Regions from separate parts of the Candidatus Symbiopectobacterium sp. NZEC135 genome, predicted to be linked through region 1. Evidence: predicted binding sites of a transcription regulator. Region 1 holds the regulator's gene; each other region holds the start of a gene.
What was found. The regulator CRP, encoded in region 1, controls carbon source genes, mostly activating them, when cyclic AMP is high. The targets are predictions, from matches to a motif close to ATGTGANNNNNNTCACAT.
Positions count from the first base shown of each region.

Region 1 (3,156 bases):
GGCTCCAGTGGAGCAGGCACCACCACGACCAGCCTCGCGTTCAGGAAAATTTTCCAGCAGTTGCAGATAAAAGCCGCTTCACTGGAAGGCGATAGCTTTCACCGTTATACCCGGCCAGAGATGGACATGGCGATTCGCAAAGCGAAAGATTTGGGCCGCCATATCAGCTATTTCGGCCCAGAAGCCAACGATTTCAGCCTGCTTGAGCAAGCGTTTATCGACTATGGCCGCAACGGTACCGGAAAAACGCGCAAATACCTGCACACTTACGATGAGGCGATCCCCTACAATCAAGTGCCCGGCACCTTTACGCCGTGGGAACCGATGCAGCATCCTACCGATATGCTGTTTTATGAGGGGTTGCACGGCGCAGTGGTCACCGACCAGTACGATGTTGCCCAGCACGTAGACCTACTGGTCGGCGTGGTGCCCATCGTCAATCTGGAATGGATTCAAAAGCTGGTTCGCGACATCAATGAACGCGGACACTCACGTGAAGCAGTGATGGATTCGGTAGTGCGTTCCATGGAAGATTACATCACCTACATCACGCCGCAGTTTTCTCGCACCCATATCAACTTCCAGCGCGTACCAACTATCGATACCTCAAACCCCTTTGCCGCCAAGGCGATCCCTTCGCTGGACGAGAGTTTTGTGGTGATCCATTTCCAGGGCGTCGAGCATATTGACTATCCCTATCTGCTAGCCATGCTGCAAGGCTCGTTTATTTCACACATCAATACGTTGGTGGTGCCGGGGGGGAAAATGGGTCTCGCCATGGAGCTGATTATGGCGCCGTTGGTAAAGCGACTGGCAGAAGGGCGTAGCGCGGGCTGAGATAACACACACCGCCCGCCAGAAAGCTATGCGACAACGAAGAAAGCTATTCGACTATGAAGAAAACTATACGATAACGAAAAAAACTAGGCGACAGCGATGATTTCGTGGCTGTGCGTGACCTTCACCGCCTTTTCTAACATTAGCGCCACTGAACAATACTTCTCCGCCGACAGCGATACCGCCCGTTCAACCACCTTATCCGTCAGCCCTACGCCCGTGACGATAAAATGCAGGTTGATATGGGTAAACAGACGCGGCGCTTCTTCACGACGCGTGGAGGATAATTTGACTTCGCACCCGGTGATCGTATTGCGGCCCTTTTGCAAAATGGACACCACATCAATGGCGCTACAGCCCCCTGCCGCCATCAACACCATCTCCATCGGACTGGGGGCTTTATCGCCGGCATTGCCATCCATCAGGATCTGATGCCCGGATGACGACTCACCGAGAAAGGTCAGATCTTCAACCCATTTTACGCGCGCTTGCATCCACAACTCCTCAAATTTATTTGAAAATTACTCACTGTTATATATAAAAACCGCCGATAACTAGAGCTTAATCATGCTGAAGCGAGACAACACGAGACAGGCTCGTCAAGCTGTGTTACAAACAGGAATAGAATCCGTTCCTTCAGCTTTATGCTGACGGTAAGAACGGATCGTGACGTCGCCATACAGAAGCCAGTATATTCCCTGACGTCAGTCCGCCAACACGGAATTTTTACTACTAGCACGTTGATACGCCGTACAGGGAACTCTGAACCCTGTAATTTGCGCAGTGAATTACAACAGAGGATAACAGCGAATGGTTCTCGGCAAACCGCAGACAGACCCGACTCTTGAATGGTTCCTTTCTCATTGTCATATTCACAAGTATCCATCGAAGAGCACGCTGATTCACCAAGGTGAAAAGGCAGAAACGCTTTACTACATCGTGAAAGGCTCAGTGGCTGTGCTGATCAAGGATGAAGAAGGCAAGGAAATGATCCTCTCCTACCTCAACCAGGGGGATTTTATTGGAGAACTGGGCCTGTTCGAAGAGGGCCAGGAACGCAGTGCATGGGTGCGGGCGAAAACGGCCTGTGAAGTCGCTGAGATCTCCTATAAGAAATTCCGTCAGCTGATTCAGGTCAACCCGGATATTCTGATGCGTCTTTCCTCACAGATGGCACGCCGCCTTCAGGTGACCTCCCAGAAAGTGGGCAACCTGGCCTTCCTGGATGTGACGGGCCGCATCGCACAGACGCTGTTGAACTTGGCGAAGCAACCCGATGCCATGACGCACCCGGATGGGATGCAAATCAAGATCACGCGTCAGGAAATTGGTCAGATTGTTGGCTGTTCCCGCGAAACGGTAGGCCGTATTCTGAAAATGCTGGAAGACCAGAACCTGATCTCGGCACACGGCAAAACCATCGTGGTGTACGGCACACGCTGATATCACCCGTGCCGCTTAGACAAAAGCACGTTGCGCTGCGCAGCGTGCTTTTGACGAACCTTCCCTACTCCGCTTTCACTACCGCTTCCACCGCCCGCGCGAACCGCGCCATGCCCTGATCGATATCTTCCAGATCAATCACCAATGACGGCACAAAACGCATCACGTTAGGCCCAGCGACCAGCACCATCACGCCCTGCTCCGCAGCAGCAGCAAGGAACTTGCCCGCCTGACCGTGCCATTTAGGCTTCAGTTCTGCGCCAATCAGCAAACCCATACCGCGAATTTGCTCAAAAATACCGTGCTCTTCATTAATGGCCTGAAGAATCGAAACGAAACGCTCGTGGCGCGCTTGTACGCCGGAAAGCACCTGTGGGGTGTTGATGGTGTCTAATGCCGCTTCCGCTACCGCACAGGCCAGCGGATTACCGCCGTAAGTGGTGCCATGTACGCCGACAGTCATCACAGAGGCAACCTCTTCAGTAGTCAGCATGGCGCTGATGGGGAACCCGCCGCCCAGCGCTTTCGCCGTGGTGAGAATATCCGGCGTCACGCCATAGTGCATGTAGGTAAACAGTTTACCGGAACGCCCCATGCCGCTTTGCACTTCATCAAACACCAGCAGCGCATGATGCTGATCGCATAGCTCACGCACGCCTTTGAGGAATTCCGGCGTGGCCGGCGTAATGCCGCCTTCGCCCTGAATTGGCTCCAGCACCACGGCACAGGTATGGTCATCCATCACCGCTTTTACTGCGTCTAGATCGTTAAACGGCACGTGCACGATATCGGCCGGTTTTGGTCCGAAGCCATCGGCGTATTTCGCCTGCCCACCGACCGAGACAGTGAACAAGGTGCGACCGTGAAACGCATTGT
Region 1 is NZ_JAGFPF010000084.1:6,964-10,119, reverse strand. Features, by position in the region: gene J5224_RS22060 (phosphoribulokinase) at 1-837, shown strand, start outside; gene J5224_RS22055 (OsmC family protein) at 924-1,331, opposite strand; gene crp (cAMP-activated global transcriptional regulator CRP) at 1,648-2,280, shown strand; gene argD (bifunctional acetylornithine/succinyldiaminopimelate transaminase) at 2,345-3,156, opposite strand, start outside.

Region 2 (3,156 bases), on a different contig from region 1:
TGCCGTACCCCTGCAATAACGGTATCTTTTACCCGCACCTGCAAAATCAGGTGCCGGGATTGACCTCCTGAACCACACTTCACTGACGACATTCGGCGCGTTTGCGCTTTTTTTGTGTCGTGCGCACAGCTACACCTCAATGGTGGGCCGGGCGAGGGCGTCGTAAGACGCGCCGGTGTCAGTGAGGCCGGTAAGGTCAACCTCGTCCGGCTCCACCACCCGTGAGATTGACCTCTCCAGTGGTGGAGAAAGTTCGTTACTCACTGGAGGCTGCCTTATGGCTACAACCCTCACCCAAATGCACCCGTTACTTGTCGTCCCTTTCTGCTCTACCACGGATTTCACCGTTCTTGCCACTCACAGTGAACGTTTCGCCGAAGCACTGATTGAAAGCGCCGAACCAGCGTTAAAGCAGGCACTGTGTGGCCGACTGATGACATGCCTTACCTTGTTGCGCACGACCCTGAATGACCCCGTTGCCCCACATCTGGTGGAAAGCCTCACTGCCGATACGTTTCCTGCTACCCCTGTTTGCTTTGAGCCCGATGCCGATCTGCTCTGTGATTACTGCCTTGCCTTGGGGAAATTACTGACGGAGCGCGCGTTATCGCCAGAATCTGAACCGCTCATAACCAGGTTGCTGGCTGAGTTGGTTTGGTATTTTGCTGCCGATCTAAAAGGGCCACGCGGGGCTAGAACAGGAAGGGAAAACGGAACGTATTAGCCCTACTCGTCATCCTCCGCGCAGGCGGAGGATCTCTGGCAGGTGAAACACGTTTATTATCACAAAGATCCCCGGCTTTCACCGAGGATGACGAAGGGGAGGAGAATGGGTGTTGTCAGCAATAACACGTTCCGTAAAGGGCTTTGTTATTCAGCGACCGGCAGCTTAAACTTAGAGATAATGGCTAACCGGTTCTGGAAGTGATCTATTTCCCCCCAAAGCCAGGTTTCACCTCGCTCAAGCTCCGCTTCATTGGTCATTTCACGCAGCTCACAGGTTATCATGTCGTATGCATACAAATGCAGCCCAAGTGCAAGAGCATCATACATCCTTGCTTGCCAGAACGACATGCCTTCATGCGTCTGGTTTCTATCCGAAACGATAATGTCATAACGCTCTAACAGATAACTGATGAAGATAATACCTGCGAAATCATGAAGCACAGCGCGGTGCTTGGGCTTCTGGGTTCGCCACACCAGTATTTGTGTAACGGGTCTGCATTTCAGATAACTGTCAGGCTGAATGATGACACGGTTGTAATACACAACCTCTTCCGTCAGGTCATTAATCAACGCCAGCTCGAAATGAGATTGCTGAATTTTGCCTTTGTTACGATCATCCACTCTCACTACCCGGTAGCCAGGTGCCAGCGAGACGCCCTTGATCTGCGCGGTAACATCATTGCCGTTTACCAACTCCGAATACACGGCACGGTTATCAGGTGTTTCGTTCAGATGAGCGAAAACCTCGGTTACTCTGGCCGGGTTCAGCAATTGTTGTGGCATGGAGCCCTCACGGTGTGACTTTTTGACGTTCAGACAGAATAATGTTGGCGAGTAATTCAAGAAAATATCGAATTACCTGTAGGTTAATTCTTGCTTAATGCTGAGCAAAAATCAATCACTCATCGCTACGAGATGTGTAAACAACGTTAAGGATGGAACAATAAAAAAAGCCGTTTTCACGGCTTTTTTTATTTAGCGATGGCTATCAGTACATAGCGCCCGGCGGAACATCTTTGTGGGCAAGAACATAAGCAGCCAGGATTCTTTTCAGTAGTTTACGCACGATTTTTGGCCTTTTTAACGTTACCGATAATGAAGTTGCAGGTGATGTTGTCTTCTGTTAACAGAGTGTACGCTCGTCATATTCGGGACGCAAGTTTTTGTGACGCGCATCACAAAATTTTTTTGTATGCGCACTGTCACGTTCATGAACTGGCGATATTCACACGTGCTGATAGCTCATCTCGGCGTGCGTTATGTTATCGTATTAAACTATGAAGAACTTTTAATCACCTAGCGTGATAGTTTCCCGGCTGTCGCCGTGAAGGCAAGTTCGTTCAGCGGCCAATATCGCGCCGATCTCGCTGTTTTACCCGTAACGCTGCCGCGCTGCGACGGCATGCAGGACGCCATGGAAACCTGGAAACTCAACTTATACGCCGCCTGGGTGGGATGCTTTTTTACTGGCCTTGCCATGAGCCAGATTCTGCCGTTCCTGCCACTCTATATTGAACAACTCGGCGTCACCGACCATGCATCACTCAGTTTGTGGTCAGGGCTGATTTTCAGTTCTTCATTTCTGGTCTCGGCCATCGTCGCGCCGCTGTGGGGCAGTCTGGCCGATCGCAAAGGGCGCAAGCTGATGCTACTGCGCGCCGCGCTCGGCATGGCTATCGTCATGGCGCTACAGGGCATGGCCAGTAACGTCTGGCACCTGTTTATTCTACGCACCTTGATGGGCCTGACCTCCGGCTATATTCCCAATGCCATGGCGTTGATCGCCTCGCAAGTGCCGCGTGAAAAAAGCGGCTGGGCACTGGGCACGCTTTCAACTGGTCAGGTGGCTGGCGTGATTATCGGCCCGCTGATCGGTGGCTTTCTCGCCGACCACGTCGGGCTGCGCGTGGTGTTCTTTATCACTGCCTCCTTACTGTTCACCTGCTTTTTGCTCACCTTGTTCACCATCAAAGAAGGGGTGGTCAAAGTGGCTAAAGCGAATCGCCTCAGTGGCAAAGCGGTGTTCTCTTCTCTGCCCTACCCGGCGCTGATCGTCAGCCTGTTTGTCACCACCATGATGATTCAGCTCGCTAACGGCTCCATCAGTCCAATACTGACGCTGTTTATCCGCGAACTCACGCCAGACACCACTAATCTCGCCTTTCTCAGCGGTGTCATCGCTGCCGTCCCCGGCGTTTCAGCGCTGCTGTCAGCGCCGCGGTTGGGGCGTCTGGGCGACAAGATCGGCGCACATCGTGTCCTGATCGCTGCACTGGGGGCCTGCGTGCTGCTCTTCTGTTTGATGTCCACCATCAGTGATTCGCTACAGTTGGGGATACTGCGTTTCTTACTGGGCTTCGCCGATGGCGCACTGATGCCCGCCACACAGGCGCTACTGCTGAAATACAGCAGCCAACAGGTGACCGGGCG
Region 2 is NZ_JAGFPF010000042.1:30,966-34,121, forward strand. Features, by position in the region: gene J5224_RS17540 (hypothetical protein) at 278-724, shown strand; gene J5224_RS17545 (hypothetical protein) at 871-1,509, opposite strand; gene azuC (stress response protein AzuC) at 1,715-1,792, opposite strand; gene J5224_RS17550 (multidrug efflux MFS transporter) at 2,141-3,156, shown strand, end outside.
Region 2: the regulator CRP is predicted to act here: its motif matches at 1,890-1,907, upstream of azuC (stress response protein AzuC).

Region 3 (3,156 bases), on a different contig from region 1:
TCAAGGTAGTCGATGGTCGCACCGCCTTGGCGCAGCGCATCCACCAGGTGACCGATCGGTCGCTCTTTCATACGCGGCTCGCCGGTCAAAACAATATCACCCTGCGTCAAGCACAAGGCGGCAGCCAGCGGACGCATTGCTGTGCCCGCGTTGCCGAGAAACAGTTCTAACGGTTGCGACGCGGTGAATGGTCCACCAATACCGGTGACATCGCACTCAGTGCGGCTGGGTGAAAGCTGATATTGCACGCCTAACAGTTGCAACGCGTCCAGCATGTGGCGAACGTCATCGCTATCGAGCAGGTTTTTCAAACGCGTCGTCCCCGTTGCCAATGCGGCCAGCAGCAAGGCACGGTTAGAGACGCTTTTCGAACCGGGAAGGTTAATCACACCATCGATCAGGGAAATAGGCTGTAGGGTAAGGGATTCCTGCATGTAACTCTTAACTCCGGTCATCAACATAACAAACCCCGGCGCAAACCGGGGTTTACTGAAAACAGGTTGCCGCTTTACGCGCTGCGGCAACGATACCACCAAGGGTACGACCTGCAACGTCGCGGTCAAACCACGGCGTTGCAGGCGACGTTATTAGCCGTGGCGGCGTTCAAAATCCGCCATAAAAGCGGTCAACGCCTGCACACCGGCCAGCGGCATCGCGTTGTACAGAGACGCTCGCATCCCTCCCACTACACGGTGGCCTTTCAGCGCATGCAACCCAGCCGCTTTGGACTCTTCCAGGAACAGTTTATCCAGCGCGTCGTCACCGAGCAGGAACGGCACGTTCATGCGTGAGCGGTTGGCGGCCAGCACGTCATTGCGGTAGAAATCGCTGCTGTCGATAGCGCCATACAGGTGATCGGCTTTCTCGCGATTGCGTTTTTCCATTTCCACCAGGCCACCCTGCTCTTTCAGCCATTTAAATACCATGCCAGAAAGGTACCAGGCGAAGGTCGGCGGCGTGTTGTACATGGAGTCGTTGTCGGCCAGCGTTTTGTAATCCAGCACCGACGGCAGCACGCTGTTGGATTTACCCAGCAGGTCATCGCGTACAATCACCAAGGTTAACCCGGCAGGGCCAATGTTTTTCTGCGCGCCAGCATAAATCACGCCGAAACGGCTGACATCGATCGGACAGGACAGGATGCTGGAGGAGAAGTCAGCGACCACAATCTTATCACCAAAGTCAGGGGTTTCTTCAATGGCCAAACCATCAATGGTTTCATTCGGGCAGTAGTGCACAAAGGCTGCGTCGTCAGACAGCGCCCATTCACGCATCGGTTTGGCAGCGCGCAGGCCGTCAATGCGGGTTTTCACGTCGATAACGTTCGGTTTGCAGTATTTTTCCGCTTCGTTAATCGCACTGTGCGCCCAATAGCCGCCGTCGATATAGTCAGCTTTGGTGCTGTCACCCAGCAGGTTAAGCGGCACAGCAGCAAACTGTGCGCGTGCGCCCCCTTGGCAGAACAGCACTTTGTAGTTGGAGGGGATCTTTAACAGATCGCGCAGATCCTGCTCGGCTTCCGCCGCCACCTGCATAAATTCTTTACTGCGGTGGCTGATTTCCATTACGGATGTTCCCAGCCCACGCCAGTTACACAACTCTTGCTCAGCACGACGCAGCACTTCAACCGGCAGCATGGCTGGACCGGCGCTAAAATTGAAAACTTGTGTCATTTCCCCTCACCACGTGTTTAGTACGACTATTTTTAACGTTTTGTCTGTTTTACAGCGACTATTATGATTTTTTGCAACAACCATATTGGCTATTTGCAGCAGCCATCATGGTTTTTTGCAGCAACCGTCATCATTTGTTTTTATCACTGGCTCCTTCCCGCTGCAATCCTTATTACGCTTTCCCGTATAAAACCCGCACGGCGACGGCGTGGAGTTGTCCGTGAAAAGTCCGTATGATGCACGTCCCATAAAAGAGAAAAGTGACAATCATGAGCCAAACGTTCATCCCAGGCAAAGACGCCGCCCTGGAAGACTCCATCGCCCGTTTTCAACAACAACTCCGTGACCTGGGGTTCAACATCGAAGAAGCCTCCTGGCTGAACCCGGTGCCTAACGTCTGGTCCGTGCATATTCGCGACAAAGACTGCCCGCTATGTTTTACCAACGGCAAAGGCGCCAGCAAGAAAGCCGCTCTGGCCTCAGCCTTGGGTGAATATTTCGAGCGTCTTTCCACCAACTACTTCTTTGCCGATTTCTATCTGGGCAAATCAATTGCTAACGGTGATTTCGTACACTATCCGAACGAGCAGTGGTTCCCGCTGCCGGACGATGACAGCTTGCCGCCCGGAATTCTGGATGATCACCTGCGCGCCTTTTACGATCCTGAGAACGAATTAAGCGCCAGCATGCTGGTGGATCTGCAATCTGGCAACGACGAACGTGGCATCTGCGCCCTGCCGTTTACCCGTCAATCCGATGACACCACCGTCTATATCCCGATGAATATCATTGGTAACCTCTACGTTTCCAACGGGATGTCCGCAGGTAACACCGCCAATGAAGCGCGTGTGCAGGGTTTGTCTGAGGTGTTCGAACGCCACATCAAGAACCGTATTATTGCTGAAGCCATCAGCCTGCCAACCATCCCAGACAGCGTGTTGCAACGTTATCCGGGCGTGGTGGAGGCCATCGCCACGCTGGAAAAAGAAGGGTTCCCGATCCTTGCCTATGACGCCTCGCTGGGCGGTAATTATCCGGTGATCTGCGTGGTGCTGTTTAACCCCAGCAACGGCACCTGCTTCGCCTCTTTCGGTGCGCACCCGGATTTCGGCGTCGCGCTGGAGCGTACCGTCACCGAACTGCTGCAAGGACGCGGGTTGAAAGATCTCGATGTGTTTACCCCGCCGAGCTTCGACAATGATGATGTGGCGGATCATGCCAATCTGGAAACCCACTTTATCGATTCCAGCGGTTTGATCTCGTGGGACTTGTTTAAAACTGACGCGGATTATCCCTTTGTCGACTGGAGCTTTAAAGGCAGCACCGAGCAGGAGTTTGCTACCTTGATGGCGATTTTCCACAAAGAGCACAAAGAGGTGTACATCGCCGATTACGAGCACCTGTCTGTTTACGCGTGCCGCATTATCGTGCCGGGCATGTCCGACATTTATCCGGCAGACGATTTGCTGTTGGCAAACAACAA
Region 3 is NZ_JAGFPF010000015.1:13,041-16,196, reverse strand. Features, by position in the region: gene aroA (3-phosphoshikimate 1-carboxyvinyltransferase) at 1-434, opposite strand, end outside; gene serC (3-phosphoserine/phosphohydroxythreonine transaminase) at 588-1,673, opposite strand; gene ycaO (30S ribosomal protein S12 methylthiotransferase accessory factor YcaO) at 1,943-3,156, shown strand, end outside.
Region 3: the regulator CRP is predicted to act here: its motif matches at 1,905-1,922, upstream of serC (3-phosphoserine/phosphohydroxythreonine transaminase).

Region 4 (3,156 bases), on a different contig from region 1:
GTCATGACAGGGATATCGCCGACGATGCTGTCGATGAAGCGTCCCCAAGGTACACAGGACGCAAGCTGTCCTTTGATATGAAACCCGGTAGCACCGAGCGCAGCGGCCACGGCAATCGCCACGTCGCCACCAGAAAGATAAAGCCCAGCCGGACGGCACAATGTCACCGTGCAACGGGCCATTTCCCCCAGAAAATCACTGATCCGTTCGCCCAATTGCTGCCGACTAAGGCCGTGCTGCTGGCAGAGCTGCGCAATCTCGTGGCGCTGTTGCTCGTCACGGCAGGTACGAATCAGACAATGTCTGCCTGCCAGCAGCGCAGCGGCAGCAGCGCGTGCGGTGTCTTGCGCCAATGTGGCTCCCGCTGGCGTAAGCAAAGGGCGAACATCCACATCAAGCAGCGTCACCTGCGATAGCGCGCTCACCGCAGCGATCTGTTTTTGCGTCATTTCGCTCATCGATCCCACCACCGCCAGCAGCGCGGGACGTGGTGGCGGTGTGAAGCGCAGAGCCTGAGCTAACGCATCACTGAGGCCGGCGGCGCCAACCAACAGCGGTTTCACTGGCAACGTCTGCGCTGCCGCCACGATCAGTGCCAACGTCTGTGGCGTCTCAGCGTCAATAATCACGCCCTTGATACCGGCGTCGCGCAAATGCAGCAGCGTCTCGGCAAGTGCAAAATGATTATCTTCACTCACACGCAATGTGGCCGTGGGCAATGCACTTTGTTCAGCGAGACGTTCAGCAATTTCTGCGCTGCGCACCGGCGTTTTCGGATCGCTGGCAAATTCGGTGTCGGTCAGCAATGTTCCGTTGACCCACACTTTCCCCTCACGCGTGACACGCCCAAGCGCAGGAACGGCGGGGGCAATCAACGCCATTTCAGCGCCGCTGGCCGTCAAGGCTGCGGCAATCTCCGCGCCGAGGTTGCCGCGCAGCGTGGAGTCAATCTTCTTGAATACCCATCCGTTGCCGCCCGCTTCACGCCAACGGGTGATGGCGTGCACTACGCGCAGCGCGGCGTCTTGCGCAGCCTGCGCCCGGCTGTCGGTATTGATGACCGTCACCTCATGCAAGGCTCCCGTCGTCAATGCATCCAACTCCAGAATCACATTGACCTGTGCCTGCTGAAGCGCCAGTCCAACCCCGGCATCGTTAGCACCGGTGAAGTCATCCGCGACGACCAACACCTGGTGAGCAGTAAATTCCAGGCTGACATCTTGCCGCTGTGGCATACCCACCCCTTATTTATCGATAACGGTATAGCGACGATTGTGTCTCGATTACCTGATAATGATTATATTGAATCATATTTGATTATATGTGAGCAACATCAAATTATTTAAAAGCAATCTAGCCTATAAATTACGCTACAAAATGACGTCATTACGTCAACACACGATCTTAAAGCACGTATTGATTGATAAAAATCACTTTCACTGCGTGAACACTGTAAAGGAACGCCATGAACATCAATAGCACTATCATCAGCGGCAGCCAGGCCATTAACGATATCCGCTACCTGTTAACCTCACGCCAGCACGTTCTGTTCGTGACTGACCGCAATATCGTGCAGCAGCCCGGCGTACAGGCGCTGCTCAATCAGGTTAAAGCGTGCGTGCCGGCCATCACCCTGATTGATAATGTGCCGCCGGAGCCGAGCCAGCACGATGTCGCTCATATTCTGGAAGCGCTGCCCAATGCCCGCACCGAGCTGGTGATTGGCGTCGGCGGCGGCAGCGTATTGGATGTGGCCAAGCTGCTGTCTCTGCTGTGTGTCGGTGATGACGCGGTCTCCCTTGATACCTTGCTGGCCGGTGAAAAACCGACGCGCCGCACCGCCTCCTTGTTGATCCCGACGACGGCGGGCACCGGCTCCGAAGCAACGCCAAACGCCATTCTGGCGATCCCTGAGAAAGCTACCAAGGTGGGCATCATCACACCAGTAATGCTGCCGGACTATGTTGCTCTGGTGCCGGAACTGACGACCAGTATGCCGTCTCACATCGCGGCTTCCACCGGCATCGATGCACTGTGCCACCTGATCGAATGTTTCACTGCGACCATCGCCAACCCGGTGGGTGATAACTACGCGCTGATCGGTCTGAAAAAGCTGTTTGCCAATATCGAGCTGTCCATCCGTGAACCCGAGAATCTGGAAGCGCGACTGAACATGCTGTGGGCTTCCTATTACGGCGGTGCCGCCATTGCCCACGCGGGCACACATTTGGTGCACGCCATGTCTTACCCACTCGGCGGCAAGTATCACATTCCCCACGGCGTGGCGAATGCCATTTTGCTGGCCCCTTGCATGCGTTTTGTGCGCCCCGCGGCGGAAGAGAAATTTGCACAGGCCTATGACCTGCTGCCCGACGCCGACCTGTCGCTCTCCATCACGGAGAAATCGCACGCACTGGTTGCCTATTTCACCGACCTGGTACAGCGCCTGGCGCTGCCCAGCTCACTGCAACAATTAGGTATTGAAAAAACGCATTTGCCCGATCTGGTCGAAGGGGCTTTGCAGGTTCAGCGCCTTATGAAAAACGTGCCCGCTACGGTGAAAGCGGACGACGTGCGCGATATTTATCTGACGCTGTTCTGATTTACAGACTTGGTGTTCTTTTTTGATTACGCAGTAACGAGGAAAAACAATGAGCAAACGTATTACTGGCGTGTTGACGGCAATCGTCACGCCCTTTGACGGTCAGGGTGAATTCAATCCAACGGCATTGCGCGCACAGATTCAGCGCCAGATGCAGTATGGCAACGGTATCTTCTGCAACGGTACCAACGGTGAATTCTTCGTACTCCATACCGATGAAAAAGTCGCGGTCACCGAAACCTGCGTCGATGAAGTGGCAGGTAAGGTGCCGGTGGTCGGCCATATCGGTGAAATCTCTACGCGTGAAACCATCAAGCTCGGCAAGCGGATCGCCGCACTGGGTGTCGACGCGGTTTCCGTTATCACCCCCTATTTCATTCCGCTGAAACAAGAAGAATTGATCGCCCACTACCGCGCGGTGGCGGATGCGTTAACGGTTCCGGTGTTCCTCTACAACATTCCTGCACGTACCGGCAATACGCTTACGCCGGAAACCGTGCGCATTCTCGCCGATCACCCCAACATCATCGGCATCAAGGACAGTGCAGGCAGCT
Region 4 is NZ_JAGFPF010000008.1:24,448-27,603, reverse strand. Features, by position in the region: gene dtnK (D-threonate kinase) at 1-1,235, opposite strand, end outside; gene J5224_RS06715 (iron-containing alcohol dehydrogenase) at 1,466-2,602, shown strand; gene J5224_RS06710 (dihydrodipicolinate synthase family protein) at 2,652-3,156, shown strand, end outside.
Region 4: the regulator CRP is predicted to act here: its motif matches at 1,322-1,339, upstream of J5224_RS06715 (iron-containing alcohol dehydrogenase).